Regions from separate parts of the Paenibacillus sp. FSL L8-0494 genome, predicted to be linked through region 1. Evidence: riboswitches for the same ligand, from Rfam matches in the RefSeq annotation. Region 1 holds a riboswitch; the other holds the start of a gene.

Evidence for each region. A riboswitch is a leader RNA that binds a small molecule or an ion and turns the genes downstream of it on or off. The one in region 1 is predicted to bind S-adenosylmethionine.
Region 2: linked by a shared signal. The riboswitch ahead of metA (homoserine O-acetyltransferase MetA) and the one ahead of NYE35_RS26260 (methionine ABC transporter ATP-binding protein) in region 1 are both predicted to bind S-adenosylmethionine.

Annotation. Positions count from the first base shown of each region.
Region 1 covers NZ_JBBOPQ010000001.1:5,808,814-5,816,530, forward strand. Annotated here, with positions in the region: gene mqnE (aminofutalosine synthase MqnE) at 1-999, shown strand, start outside; gene NYE35_RS26235 (NAD(P)/FAD-dependent oxidoreductase) at 1,051-2,112, shown strand; gene NYE35_RS26240 (YuzB family protein) at 2,528-2,782, opposite strand; gene NYE35_RS26245 (NifU family protein) at 2,864-3,112, shown strand; gene NYE35_RS26250 (MetQ/NlpA family ABC transporter substrate-binding protein) at 3,271-4,137, opposite strand; gene NYE35_RS26255 (methionine ABC transporter permease) at 4,195-4,824, opposite strand; gene NYE35_RS26260 (methionine ABC transporter ATP-binding protein) at 4,854-5,870, opposite strand; SAM riboswitch class I at 5,973-6,108, opposite strand; gene NYE35_RS26265 (Cthe_2314 family HEPN domain-containing protein) at 6,211-6,945, opposite strand; gene NYE35_RS26270 (COX15/CtaA family protein) at 7,101-7,717, opposite strand, start outside.
Region 2 covers NZ_JBBOPQ010000001.1:1,945,208-1,952,924, reverse strand. Annotated here, with positions in the region: gene mqnC (cyclic dehypoxanthinyl futalosine synthase) at 279-1,415, opposite strand; gene NYE35_RS08600 (IS3 family transposase) at 1,792-2,655, opposite strand; gene NYE35_RS08595 (transposase) at 2,667-2,984, opposite strand; gene NYE35_RS08590 (PLP-dependent transferase) at 3,334-4,506, opposite strand; gene metA (homoserine O-acetyltransferase MetA) at 4,543-5,463, opposite strand; SAM riboswitch class I at 5,579-5,708, opposite strand; gene corA (magnesium/cobalt transporter CorA) at 6,106-7,041, shown strand; gene NYE35_RS08575 (HRDC domain-containing protein) at 7,128-7,717, opposite strand, start outside.

The DNA of each region.
Region 1 (7,717 bases):
AGCAACGATTTACTTACCATTGGCCAGCTAGCGAATGAAGTCAATATCGCCAAGAATCACAACCGGGTATATTTTATCGAAAACATGAGTCTATATTTCACCAATGTTTGCGAATCGCACTGTGCATTCTGCAATTTCCGCAAAGATGATGGAGAAGAGGGAGCCTATACCCTTTCCGGTCAGGAAATGGTGCAATATGTCGAACAACATATCCACCCGGGCGTACGCGAATTCCACATTGTTGGTGGCCATAACGACAAGGTTCCCTTCCAATATTATGTGGATTCTTTAAAGGCTTTGAACGAACGTTTCCCTGAGGTTACCTTAAAAGCCTACACTGCCGCTGAGATTGATTTCTTTACCCGTATTAGCGGTTTGAGTATTCGTGAGGTACTGGAACAATTGCGTGCTGCTGGACTTAAAACACTCACCGGTGGTGGCGCAGAGATATTATCCGACCAATATCGTAAAAAAATGCGTGTAGACAAAGCTAATGTGGAAGAATATCTGGAAGTCCATCGGACAGCACATCAGCTTGGGATGAAGACCCATACCACTATGCTGTACGGCTCCATTGAATCTCACGAAGACCGTATCCGCCATATGATGCAAATCCGTGATTTGCAGGACGAAACCAATGGCTTTATGGTATTCATTCCATTGTCAATGCAGCCTAAGAATAAAAACGCTGGCATCATGCGCCGCAACTCTGCTTATGAGGATCTGAAGACCATTGCGATCAGCAGATTGATGTTGGACAATTTCGATCACATCAAAGCGTACTTCATTAACATTGGCCCTCAGCTTACTCAAGTTGCGCTGAACTTCGGTGCATCAGACGTGCATGGCACAATTCTAAAAGAACGGATCAGCCACGCGGCTGGCGCCTTAACACCGGAAGGTCTGACTCGCGACGAATTGATCTGGCTAGTGAAAGGTGCTGGACGAATTCCTGTCGAACGTGACACTTTCTATAATGAGGTTAAGGTATACGAATAAGAAGACTACCTGAGATTTGTTATCCCATATTGGAAAGGAAGTTCGGTCAGCATGAGAACAATACTCGTTCTTGGCGGTGGCTACGGCGGCCTAGCCTTAATTCAAGAATTACTCAATAATCATCTTCCTCATGATGTTGAAATTATCTTAATTGACCGAATGCCTTATCAAGGAATCAAAACGGAATATTATGCGCTCGCCGCAGGTACCGTAACTGATTATCACCTGCGCATTCATTTTCCGGTTCACCCCCGGCTTACTGTCCGGTACGGTGAAGTGAGTTCCATTGATTTGGAGAGCAAAATAGTCAGTATGGAATCCGGTGAGATTGTATCTTATGATCTCCTAGCCATTGCTCTTGGCTGTACCGATAATTACCACAACATCCCTGGTGCTGATCAATATACCTGCAGCATCCAGACCTTTGCTGGTACTCGGGAAACCTACCGCCGTTTAAATGATGTGAAGCCTTACGGAACGATAAACATCGTAGGTGGAGGATTAAGCGGTGTTGAATTAGCCGCAGAGCTTCGGGAGAGCCGTCCAGACCTTAACATTGCTATTCTGGATCGCGGTGAACGTGTTTTGTCTGCCTTTCCGGCAAAGCTGTCACAGTACGTAGAGGAATGGTTTCATCACCATCAGGTGCAAACGCTGGGACGAATCTCTGTATCTCATGTAGAGAAGGATTCGATTTTTAACGGTACCGAGGAAATCCTTTCAGATGTGACAGTATGGACCGCAGGAATTCAACCTATAAAAGTAGTTCAAGATTTGAATGTGTCGAAGGACCGCGGTGGACGGATTATGCTGGATGAGTATTATCGTATACCGGATTATCCTGAGGTATATGTGATTGGTGACTGTGCCAGTCTGCCATTCGCACCAAGCGCACAAGCCGCTGGAGCACAGGGTGAGCAGGTAGCTCAGGTTATTCAAGCCACCTGGCGCGGTGAGACTCCTAAGCTTCATCCTATTCGCCTGAAGGGTACTTTAGGGTCACTAGGCAAAAAAGCAGGATTCGGACTTATGGGACAACGCTCCGTCAAAGGACGGGTTCCCCGCATCCTCAAGAGCGGAGTGCTCTGGATGTCGAAACGCACTTTAGGATAAGCCTAAGATTGGTTCATAAGTATTCAACAACGACGCTACTCTCAGATAAACACGAGAGTAGCTTTCTTATGTTATTGGTGCGTATACCCTACGGACTCAGATGACCTTATTCGCAAATTTTTAGCCTTTGGAGGAGAGTTTCGGATTCCAGTGAAGTTATTGCTTATAATGAGGTTCATTTATGCTGTTTTTCAGGTGAATAGTGACTATGGGGTCCGATAGAGCAATCCAAATGTAGGAAAACACTCAATATAAGGTCGCCTGAGTCCGGTGGCACCTTCACGGTAGCACCTGCACTCTCCAATATGTTGCCTAATCGATCAAATTGGTGGATTTTGTTCAAGTAAGGTTCCAAAAAGAGGGAGCACTCCATAATTTAGATTATGGAGTGCTCCCTCTTTTTTTCTCGAGAAATTTAGTCAAGATCTATATTAAACCAAGCCTCAAGCTCTTTGATCTTGGCCTCAATTTTCTCTTCTAGCTCTACAACAGTGTCTGCTGCAATAATGTCACCTTCAACCATGGCGAAAGGCATTAAATAACACTCTCCACAATTGTTCAGACATCCGTATTCAATGACATCATAATCCGGATTTTCCTCCAGCTTATGCATTAGCTTGTCTGTTCCGTGACCCATGTTGCTGGAACAAAATTCAATAATTGGTCTCATGATGATCTCCCTATTCCGCCTAACCATTTTATTTTTTAACTTTTTGTACTATAATGAACTTACGAAAGGAGTGATTGAGAAATGAGTGAGAATGCACAAAGCACCGAAATGTATGATGAAGTACTAGAAGTGCTGGATAAGCTTCGTCCGTTCCTGCAGCGCGATGGCGGTGACGTAGAACTGGTCGATGTGGAAGACGGCATCGTTAAGTTGAAACTTATGGGTGCCTGCGGCAGCTGCCCAAGCTCCACGATCACCTTGAAAGCCGGGATTGAACGCGCCCTCCTTGAAGAAGTAGAAGGCGTTGAAGAAGTAGTTCAAGTATTCTAAATCCCGTTCAATAACCCTCCCGATTCTCCTGTAAAGGAGATCGGGATTTTCTTATTATAGAGGATTTAACATTCTCTCACAACCTTAGAACACAAAACCCGCAAGCCAACTTGGCTGCGGGTTCTTGTTATGACTATAGACGAATTTAGCTTAATTCCTTAAAACGCTGGAATGATTGCACCTTCGTACTTTTCTTCAATGAAAGCTTTAGCTTCTGGAGAATTCAGGGCAGCAACCAGCTTTTTGATGGCTTCGGAATCTTTATTGTCTTGACGGGTTACCAAAATGTTAGCATAAGGGGAATCTACACCCTCGATGAACAGTGCATCTTTAGTTGGCACAAGACCAGCGTCTAGTGCAAAGTTCGTGTTGATCAAAGCAAGGTCTACCTCATCCAGTTGACGTGGGAGCATAGCTGCTTCCAACTCAATGATGTCGAGGTTTTTCTTGTTTTCAGTGATATCCGCTTTCGTTGCAGCAATGTTTGTATCATCTTTCAAGGTAATCAGACCATTTTTTGCAAGTAGGATTAGTGCACGACCACCGTTAGTAGCATCGTTCGGAATGGCAACTTTTGCACCATCAGCCAACTCATCGATCGATTTGATTTTTTTGGAATAAGCTCCAAAAGGCTCAACGTGAACGGATGCAACGGAGACCAGATCTGTTTTATTATTTTTGTTTTGGTCATCCAGATACGGTTGGTGTTGGAAAAAGTTAGCGTCTAACTCCTTCTCATCAAGCTGCACGTTAGGTTGAATATAGTCAGTAAATTCTTTAATTTCAAGTGTAATTCCATCTTTTTCAAGCAATGGAGCAATAGCCTTCAAAATTTCAGCATGAGGCACAGGTGAGGCACCAATAACCAGTTTCACAGGATCTTTAGTAGGTTCACTTGTTGCTTCTGCATTTGGTGCTGTTGTAGCAGCCGAGCTCCCAGCATTATTAGATGCATTGTTGTTACCGCAAGCCGCAAGCACCGCAACCAGTGTCAGGCTAAAAAATGTAAGTAGTACTTTTTTCATTGTAAATCCCCCTCTAATCTATATTTTGTATTGAATAAGGATATATATGGATGTACCTTATTTCCGTGTGTAATGTTTTACGAGTCGGTCACCGGCCATTTGTAGCAATTGCACCAGTACGACAATAAATATTATAGAAACAATCATAATCTCCGTCTCATAGCGGTGGTAGCCGTAACGAATCGCCAAGTCACCTAATCCGCCGCCCCCAACCATACCAGCCATTGCTGTATAGGAGACCAGTGTAACCAGTGTGATCGTAACTCCAGCTAGCAGACCTGGACGAGCTTCTGGCAAAAGAACACGCATAACGATTTGGTTCGTCGATGCTCCCATACCTTGTGCGGCTTCGATGACTCCGCGGTCTACCTCTCTTAACGACGTCTCTACCAAGCGGGCAAAAAACGGAGCTGCACCAATCACCAGAGGTGGAATCGTACCGAGTACACCAATGGAGGTTCCAACAACGGCTTTGCTGAAAGGAATGAGAGCCACCATCAAAATGATAAAGGGTACGGAGCGTAGGATATTTACAAGTAATGATAAGACCGAGTAAGTTACTCTGATTACTATACTATTCGATTTCCCCCATAAATACAATAGAATTCCGAGTGGTAAACCAAGAATAATTGTGAACAATCCGGAAAAAAATATCATTTTTATAGTAGCAACCGTAGCATCCATCATTTCTTGCCAATTTAGATCTGCAAAATTCATTACGAAATCACCTCCACATCAAGGCCTTGAGCAATTAGTCTGGAGATCGTTACAGCAATCGCCTCAGCTGGCCCTTCGAACCGCACAATCATCTGTCCATAAGGCACATCTTTAATCGTTGAGATGGTACCATGTAAGATTGCAAAGCTTACACCCGTATCACGCACGACATCGGATAGTGCCGAGCCGTATGTTTTTTCTCCAAAAAAAGTAATTTTGACAGCTTTAGAGTTATCCCCGGCAGCAGCATCAAGCGCCACTCGAAGAGGTCCTTCATTCTGTGTCTCACTGCGGATGAAATCGCGTGTAACCTCATGCTGCGGCTTGAGAAATACCTCTGTAACTTTGCCTTGTTCAACAATCCCACCACCATGTATGACCGCGACACGGTCGCAGATGCTCTGGATTACATGCATTTCATGCGTGATCAGCACAATGGTCAAATGGAATCTTTTATTAATATCAAGCAGCAGCTTAAGAATGGAATCCGTTGTCTGGGGATCAAGCGCAGAAGTGGCCTCGTCACACAGCAGTACATCAGGGTCACTGGCTAGTGCCCGGGCGATGCCGACCCGCTGCTTTTGTCCTCCAGATAACTGAGAAGGATACTTATCTGTATGTTCTTCAAGCCCAACTAGAGCGAGCAGATCTTTCACTTTTGTATCAATAGCTGTTCTAGATGTACCTGCAAGGCGCAGTGGAAAGGCAATATTATCGTATACGGTCGCCGAAGACAGCAAATTGAAATGTTGAAAAATCATCCCTATCTTGCGCCGCTGTTCCTGTAATTGGCCTTGGTTAAGGCTAGTTAGTTCAACACCGTCTACCCAGACCTCACCTTCTGTCGGACGTTCCAACAGATTAATGCAACGGATCAATGTACTCTTCCCCGCTCCAGAGTGGCCGATGACTCCGAATATTTCACCTTTCTCGATGGACAGATTCAATCCAGAAAGCGCTGTTGCCGCATTACTCCCTTTTCCATAAACCTTTGTTATCCCTTTTAGATTAATCAACTCTCGTCGCCCCCCCTTTATATTTCACTTATTCTATACAAAAAAACCTCCAACGATCGATGCAGATCGCAAGAGGCTCTGTGGGTTTATTAAGACAATGCCTTCTCATCTGCCAACGACCGCAACCTGCGCCATTGTAGGAATTAGCACCATGACATTTGTACAACGCTTCCCGCGCTGGATACAAATCGGTTGCCGGGCTTCATCGGGCCTATCCCTCCGCCGCTCTCGATAAGATAAAGTTATGAAATTATATTTTTTCTGAAATCGTACATACTTTAATGCAAGCATAAGTATAGTGAGTTTATCGATTTTTGTCAAAAGGAAATATATTGAACGATTACGATTTTATGCTCTTTGCCCTGCTTATTTCCTTACGCAGCTGTTCATTGCTGTAGCTGAATGCCGCGATTAATGTCTTACAGTTCATTTCGAGCGATTGTTTTAAATCCTCAAGATGGCTATCCAGATCCTCGAGCTGAATTTTGTCATGCAGACCTTGGTGCCGCTGCCACAAATCATCCTGCATTTCAGAATTCATATAATGAATTTCAGCATTTCTGCGCTTGCGTAAATTCTCCAATGGATCGCGGTAGGAGTTCTTGATCTGTTCCAGTTGATCCGCTAATGCAGGATGCACATTCAATAATTGAAGCTGACGCAGCACTGTAAAGTAAGAAAAGTGCATTTTTAATTTGGATGTTTTGAGATCATAAAAATGATTCAGTACCGTCCCAAGCTTGTCCAGAAGAGAGAAAACCCGGATAAAGCCATCTTTATAAAAATAAACATAACGTGCATAATCGCCCTGTTCCACCGGTGTCATATCATCCATATAACCCGCAATCACTAATTTCCGGTAAAAAGCGGCCGCGAACCAACTTTGCTCCAGTTCATCCAGAGAGGAAATCAGCCCACGTGTCCAAATCTCCAGCTTGCGGTATTCATGGTCATTATCCTCATGGGCACTCATTTCCTTGCGCAGCAATGCTGCAAAAGTGGCCATATTCTCCATCGCATCAGCCAACACACCACTGTTCTTTCGAGGCGGCTCTCCAAGTAATACCCGCAGCATATCCCAGTCCTCCTAAAGTTTTGTTCAGCGTCTGCTTCCATGGACTGCTTCGTACAAAACTCGCGACGTAAGCATCGGCCAATCAGCTCCACGATATACCGATTTCCACTTTATTATTCCGCGGGTGAAGCGCCTCTATCCACGGAGGGAATGTTCTACCAAGGCGGTGGAATCATTGGGTTCGTTACATTTTTTCCAGACACGACACTACCCGCACGATTTAGCTGCCAGACTCTTACACTCATATAACATAAGACACCAAACAAACTGGCAATCAGCAAAATATGAGCCAAAGCGGCAAATATGTACAATCTTTCATTATCTAGGGTGTAAACCACAGCCGCCCCACTAAACACCTGCATCAAGCATAACAGCACTGCAGCTACACCTAGCGCTCTAAGCTCTGGATAATCCTTATGTTTCCAAAATGCTAAATGCCCAAGCAGCGCAGTAAGCATGAATAAGAGCAAAGCCGCAATCCGATGCGTAAAAACAACACCTACACCTCCGGAAAGCTCCGGAACCCATTCTCCATTACAAAGCGGCCAACCCGAACACCCGCCCTGTGAATCCGTATGACTTACAAAGGCTCCAATATACACGACAATATAAGAATAGATGGCAGTAAAACAAGTTAAATTGCGAAAAGCCTTACTTACGGGCTTCTTTTGAGCTTCCAACGTATGATCATATTCGCGCGATTCATGCCATCTCTTGGTTCCAAGAGCCAACATCATAGCGCTCGAAAAGGCGATCAAAGAAAAACCCATAT
Region 2 (7,717 bases), 3.9 Mb from region 1:
GGACCCCACAGTCGCTATTGCGCTAAAAACCAGCCTATATGAGGCTCTTTTCAAGGATACCGTCGCTGGGGTCGAACACCTGCTCAAAAGACGCTGAATTTACGAATAAGGTCCACTGGGTCCATACGCCTAACGGATGATATAACAAGCGAAGATTCAGATGTGTTCTGCAATGAGGCTTGCTAATGATCGTGATCCTAACCTTACAAAAAAACGCTTGATGCTCATTAGTCCACTGAAGGATTAACAAGCATCAAGCGTTGATTAATTAATATATATTAGTTCTGCATTACAAAATCATTATCAATCTTCGCATTAGGATCATCGAACACCCGCAGAATATCATAACGTGTATTCCGCTGCGCTGGAACTTTGCCTGCTTCGCGAATCAGCTGAGTAATCGACTCGATGTTTACCTTGTAAGTCGCACCCGCCGAAGATACTACGTTCTCTTCAATCATTGTGCTGCCGAAATCGTTGCAGCCATATTGCAAGGAGAGCTTGCCGACCTCTGGTCCCATAGTGACCCATGAAGATTGGAAGTTCTTAATATTATCCAGCACAAGGCGACTGATCGCCACCGTCTTCAGATACTCCTCAGGCGTTTGTCTGTCCAGCTTCAGGTTGGTATTGTCCGGCTGGAATGTCCATGAGATAAAGGCCAAGAAACCTTCAGAATCATATTTGTTGGCAATACACTCATCCTGAGCCTCACGCACACGTAGTAAGTGCAAAGCACGTTCCTCCATACTTTCCCCAAGCCCAATCACCATTGTCGCTGTGGTATTCATACCCACTTTATGTGCCGTCTGCATTACATCCATCCACTCGCGCCACGAGCCTTTTAGTCGGCTGATTTTGCGGCGTGTACGGTCATCAAGAATTTCTGCGCCTCCGCCTGGCAATGAATCCAGACCCGCAGCATGAATTTCACGAACCACTTGTTCCAGTGGTAATCCTGATACTTCTTTCATCTTCATAATCTCCGCAGGAGAGAAGGAGTGCATTGTAATCTCAGGGAACCGTTGCTTAATTCCGCGCAGTATATCTGTATAGTAGCTAAATGGAAGGTTAGGATTAGTTCCACCTTGCATAAGAATTTCTGTACCATTAACAGCAATTGTTTCAGCAATTTTTTGATAAATCGCCTCATCTGGCAGCACATAGCCTTCATCCGAGCCTGGTCTGCGGTAAAAAGCGCAAAAACGGCAGTACACATCACATACATTCGTATAGTTAATATTACGGCCAATTACAAAAGTGGCTAACGGGTCCGGGTGCCAGCGTTCCATAATAGTGTTTGCAGCAGCACCCATTTTCTCAATTTCGTTGCTCTCGAATAGTCGGATGGTATCTTCCAATTGGAGACGGTCGCCCCGCAGGGCTTTATCCAAAATAAGATCTATCGCACTCATCGTTCGCATCCTCCTTTTAAACCCTTAGGGATATGGTAGATTCACAAAATCACAAGAAAAAATAACGTTGTCGTCCTTTAGAGATAACAACCGTTTCTCGTAGTAACATAAGGATAAAGTATAGTATGTAACTTATACCTTATATTTTAATAAATGAACAGTTCATTTCCTCATCGTATCACAATCTGAACAGCTTGAAAAACTTTTTACTTTCTCAGCAAGATACCATCCAGCAGAAAGAGTCCTTACATTGCTGCCTGCACCCGTTGAATCAAAATTCCCTGAGGCTGTCGGACACAGATGACGTTATTTGCAAGTTTTTAGCCTTTAGAGCATAGTTATGGACTCCATGGACCTCTGTCAAGAAAGTGGACAGTCACGCAACAGACATTCTAGTCAATTGCTCAGCAAAACGAACTGGAGAAAGATACCCCAGCGCGCCATGCATTCGCTTGCGGTTATAATAAAACTCAATATATTGAAAAAGTGTCTGGTAGGCTTGCTCCTTAGTTTTGAATCGTGGATTACAATAAATGAGCTCCTTTTTCAAAATGCTGTGCCACGACTCGATACAGGCGTTATCATAACAGTTACCTCTGCGGCTCATGCTGGACTCCATGCCATACGCTTTCAACTGCTTCGTGTATTCATGAGAAGTATATTGAGAACCTCTATCGGAGTGATGTAATAGACCCTTTTCCGGTTGTTTAGCTTCGTAAGCATCTTGTAAGGCGCCCGAAATCAAGCTAGTTTCCATATGGTTCTCCAAGCGCCACCCCACGATTTCACGCGTGCAAAGGTCCATCACACTAGCCAGGTACAAGCGCCCTCCCCGGCAAGGAATGTACGTAATGTCGGTAACCCATACTGAATTGGGTTTGAGTATTTTAAATTGCTGGTTCAGCGTATTCGGGGCAATCGGATGGTCATGATTGGAGTCAGTGGTCTGTACGCGATACGTTTTGGAGACAATGGAGCGAAGCTTCATATGTCGCATGTACACACTCACCGTGCGTTCGGTAACGGTATGACCTTCTTGATGTAACAGGCGGGTGATCTTCGGACTCCCATACCGCTTTTGATGGTCTGCAAAATGATACTGAATTCGCTTCATTATCGCAGCCTTACGAAGCATATGCGTACTGTTTTTTTCTGTCCGCCACTTGTAGTACCCGCTCCGTGACACATGTAGGGTCATGCACATCTTCTCCAAGAGAAACTCGGAGCGATGTTTTTCAATAAACTGGAATCTCAGTTCCTTGGTTTGCTGAAGATGTGCACTGCTTTTTTTACGATCGCTAATTCCTCTTCCACATCGGCAATCTTGTTATCTTTTTCTTGAAGTTGACGGCTCATTTCTTTCAACTGTGCCTCGAGTTCCCGTACTCGATCCACGCTAGCTGCCGGTTCATTCTTTAGTTCTCGATACTGGCTCATCCATTGATGCAGGGTACTTTTTGGGATGTTGAGCTCTTCCGCCAAGTCGCCCACTGTCTTTGTTTGCTCTTGAATGAACTGCACTGTCTGTTTTTTAAATTCTTCGTTATACCGTTGTCGATGTTCTCCCATGTGAACACACCTCCGTGGACTCATTATCGCCAGTCTGTTAACTACTGTCCACTTTTTATTCTAGCTTCACCAGTGATGCTATTCCATGAAAAGAGCCTCATGAAAGCTGGTTTTAGCGCAATAGCTGCTGTGGAGGCCGTTAACATTCCAAATGTGTAATAATGCTGTGTCTAAGGTCAGCTGTGTCCAATAGCGAAAAGTCCAAAAAGAAGAGCTATCCCAGCAGCCAATTCCCGGCTTATGAGACAGCTCTATTTCATCCTCAGTCTAACACCAGCTCTAAATCAACGGTGAGATAGATCCTCGATATTTTCCAGCAATTCGGTGCCGATCTGGGTTGCCGTTACTTTTACTTCGTTTCGATTTCCGCCCGCGCAGCCTCCAAAGCATGACCCAGATCAGCAATTAGATCCTCCGCATGTTCAATGCCCACCGAGAAGCGCAGCAACCGATCATCTACACCCACCGCATTCCGAATTTCCACAGGAATGTCCGCATGCGTCTGTACTGCAGGATAGGTCATTAACGATTCAACCCCGCCGAGGCTCTCCGCGAAGGCTATAAGCCGGATATGACGAAGCAGAGGTTCTACGTATCTGGCATCTTTTAATTTGAAAGAAAAAATTCCGGTATTGCCCGAGGACTGGCGACTCTGAATTTCATATCCCGGATGATCCGGCAGGCCTGGATGGAACACTTCCGCAATCGCCGGGTGCTCTTGTAGATAGCGGGCAATTGCTAGTGCATTACTCTCGTGCCGTTCCATACGCAGAGCCAGTGTCTTCATGCCTCTCATCAGCTGATAACTGTCTGTTGGCCCAAGCACAGCGCCAATAGAGTTATGTAGAATCGCTATTTCAGCGGATAATTCAGCCCCTTTAGATACAATAAGACCAGCAAGTACATCATTGTGTCCGCCCAAATATTTGGTAGCACTATGGACTACAATATCCGCACCTAATTCCAGAGGACGCTGGAAAAATGGAGTCAGCAGTGTATTGTCTACAATTGTGAGCAGCCCATGATGACGAGCCCAAGTAGCAACGGCTGCAATATCCGTAACCATCATCAAAGGATTCGTTGGCGTTTCAATAAATATCGCCTTTGTATTTGGAAGACGGGAAGCCTCAAGCGCATCCAAATCATTCGTATCTACATAGGAAGCAATGATTCCAAACTTGGACATAATTCGTTCCAACAAACGATAGGTCCCGCCGTAAAGATCCAGCGAAACGATCAAGTGATCGCCTTGCCCAAACAGGGTAAATATGGTTTGAATAGCCGCCATCCCAGAGCTACAGGCAAAACCTGCATCACCAGACTCCAATTCCGCAGCCGCATTCTCCAGTACGGAACGGGTCGGACTTTTGGTACGGCTATAATCGAAACCTGTGCTCTGCCCAAGCTTCGGGTGACGGAATGCCGTAGCATTATAGATAGGAAAATTAATGGCTCCGGTAGCCGGATCTTCTTGTGAACCTATTTGTGCCAGTCTGCTTTCAATCCTAAGTTTGTCGTCCATGATAAATGCCTCCTAAATTATAATGTAGCGCTGATCTTAATAAACAATCGGGTCGATATCGTAAGGTGTCTCTTGATATACATAGTAATTGAGCCAATTAGAGAATAATAAGTTGGCATGTGCACGCCACACTGCAGGAGGTGTCCGTTCTGGATCATCTTTAGGGAAATAGTGTTTCGGCAAGGCCATCTCCATGCCCCTCTCCAAATCACGATCATATTCCCATTTCAGGGATAGAGGATCGTACTCGGAATGTCCGGTCACAAATATTTGTTTGCCGTCGGTCGTAGCTACTAGATACATACCAGCTTCTTCGGATTCTGCCAGAATCTGCAGATCTGGATTGCTCTCAATATCTTCGCGGGAGACATCGGTATGACGGGAATGCGGTACATGGAATACCTCGTCAAAACCGCGCAGCAATTTAATGTTATTTTGATTAATCGTATGGGAGAATACACCAAAACATTTTTCAGGCAATGCCACTTTACGAACACCAAAATGATGATACAACCCTGCCTGTGCCGCCCAACAGATATGCATGGTCGAGGTCACATTATCCTTGCTCCATTCAAAAATCTCTTTTAGCTCTTCCCAATAGGATACTTCCTCAAACTCCATTTGCTCTACGGGTGCTCCTGTAACAATAAGGCCATCCAAACGGCGGTGGCTGATCTCGTCAAAAGTTTTGTAAAAGCTTCTCAAATGCTCAGCAGAAGTATTCTTAGAAGTATGTGAGCGTGGATGCAGCAAGGTAACATCAACTTGCAGCGGTGAATTTCCTATTAAACGCAGCAATTGAGTCTCCGTCGTTTCTTTAGTCGGCATGAGATTCAGAATAGCAATCCTTAGTGGACGGATATCCTGATGGAAAGCCAAACTTTCATCCATCACAAAAATATTTTCTCCGGATAGTACTTCTTTTGCTGGTAAACTGTCGGGAATTTTAATTGGCATTGTCTTTCCACTCCTTAACTGTATTTAGGTTATGTTGTCACATCGCGGCTTTCTGAACAATAAAAAGACCTTTCTCGGAAAACGAGAAAGGTCATATCTACAGTCATATGCGCCTCTCTCATCTGCCAGAAACTTTTGGACGGGGTTTAGTCGTCAGCAAAGTTCCGCAAGAATTAGCACCGTGCGTTCACACGCCGGTTGCCGGGTTTCATAGGGCTAGTCCCTCCACCTGCTCTTGATAAGATTTAGCTGTATTCAATTAAATTTCTTTAAAATTTACTTTAAATCATGAACCTCCTTTTCGTCAAGTCCATACAATGCTGAAGTAGCCTTAAAGTAACAATAAATTTGCTTGAAAGAGGCATACTCCGTTGTTATACTAGACAAGTATTTCATACCTGAACGAAAAGAAGAGGTGAGAAGAAGAATGGAAGGCGACCCGAGCTCGCAATTAAGTGTACAAAATGAGCAACCACACAGGATAATCATCAGCTTGCCGGCGGCGGGAGCAGTTCTTCTTCATGCCCTCGAATCGTCATTCGGCCTCTTGTATTGATTGTAACGCCGGCCAAGCTGATTTTTTTCTCTGTGCTTAATTAGCAGTCCCTGGTGAAGACCCGGGGATAGAAGGAGTGGAATCAGATGAAAATCCGGCTGGTGAATGCAGGGGTTTTTACACCTATTGATGAAATTGATGAAACATTGACACCCCCAACAGAAGGGTTCTATTGGATTGATGCAGATGTGGAGGATTTGGAGCTGCTTCAGCCCCTGTTCAACCTGCATGATCTCGCTGTTGAGGATTGCCTTAGTGAAGAGGATCAACGTCCAAAGATCGAAATATACGAAAGTCATTACTTTATTGTTGTAAACAGCATCCGCTTTGATGATGAGGAAATTTTCCTGCGGGCACTCAATATATTCTTGGGCAGACATTATATTATTACTGTAACGAAACAAAAGATCCACGAGCTGCGCATCCTGAAGCCCATGTTATGGGAGCAAGAGGTTAGCGAACCCGACCAATTCCTTTACCTGCTTATCGACCTTGTCGTAGATAATTATTTCTCCGTAGGTGACCGAATTGAAGCCCGGATTGAGAAGCTTGAAGAGGATATTTTAATGCATACCAAGAAATCTCATCTGAGTGAGATTATCGGTCTGCGAAGTGAGATCTTATGGTTAAAGAAGATGCTGGGACCACAGAAAGAGGTTATCAATACCCTGAACAAAAAAGACCTCCGTCTGATTGATGATCAGCTGCAGAAGTATTTTAGCGACATTTATGAAAATGCAGTTAAAATATCCGAAACCTTTGAGACGTACCGCGATCTCATGGGCAACTTACGTGAGGCCTACCAATCCAGTATCGCCAACCGCGCCAATGAAATTATGAGAGTATTTACCGCGATTACAACGATATTCATGCCTTTGACCGTAATTACCGGAATCTATGGGATGAACTTTGATCATATGCCTGAGTTGCATACGAAATACGGCTATTTTGCCGTTATAGGTCTAATGTTGACGTTAGGCTGTGGGATGCTGTATGTATTCCGCAAGAAAGAATGGCTATGAAAATAAACGGACGAATAGGCAAGACGAAGGCCCTTTAACCCTATGGTGTAAGGAAGCCTTCGTCTTTTTGATATGAGGAAAAGCTACTAGAAACTGGTCGCCACGCCCACTTTAGGAGCTTGCTCCCGCCGGAAACGAATGCGGATCAGCCGCAGACGTTCATAATAGCTATCCAGCCCTTCTGCTGCTGAAAAATCCTCCCCATACACCTTATGCAGCACTGGCTTTAGAAAAAGATCTCCTGCCTCTACATAGGCATTCCATATCGCTTCCTGTTCATTCTGCGGCATATTTTTCAGTTCTACCTCGATCAGTTTCTCCACGCAATAACCTTCTCTTTCCAGCTCCTCTACCGCTTCAATCAGTTCGCGACGGTTCACTCCACTGTTCACCTTAAGCTGTTCTAACCCTAACCCATTCTCGATCCCTTGCAGCAGAATTCGCCGTAATCGCAGTCTTTCTAGCTGTTTCTTATATTTGACCTCTTTCTGTTTATAGAGCCAGGATACAAAAGAATCCTCCTCAATTTCTTGGTGAACCCAGTTCAAAGGGAAGGAATGTTCCCTTGCAGCCGTAGAGGTTATAGCCAACCAATCCGTGCCATATTGGGCTACCTTTCCTTCCCCTACACCAGGGATCTGCAGCAGCTCCTCTGGTGTATGCGGCAAGAAAGTGC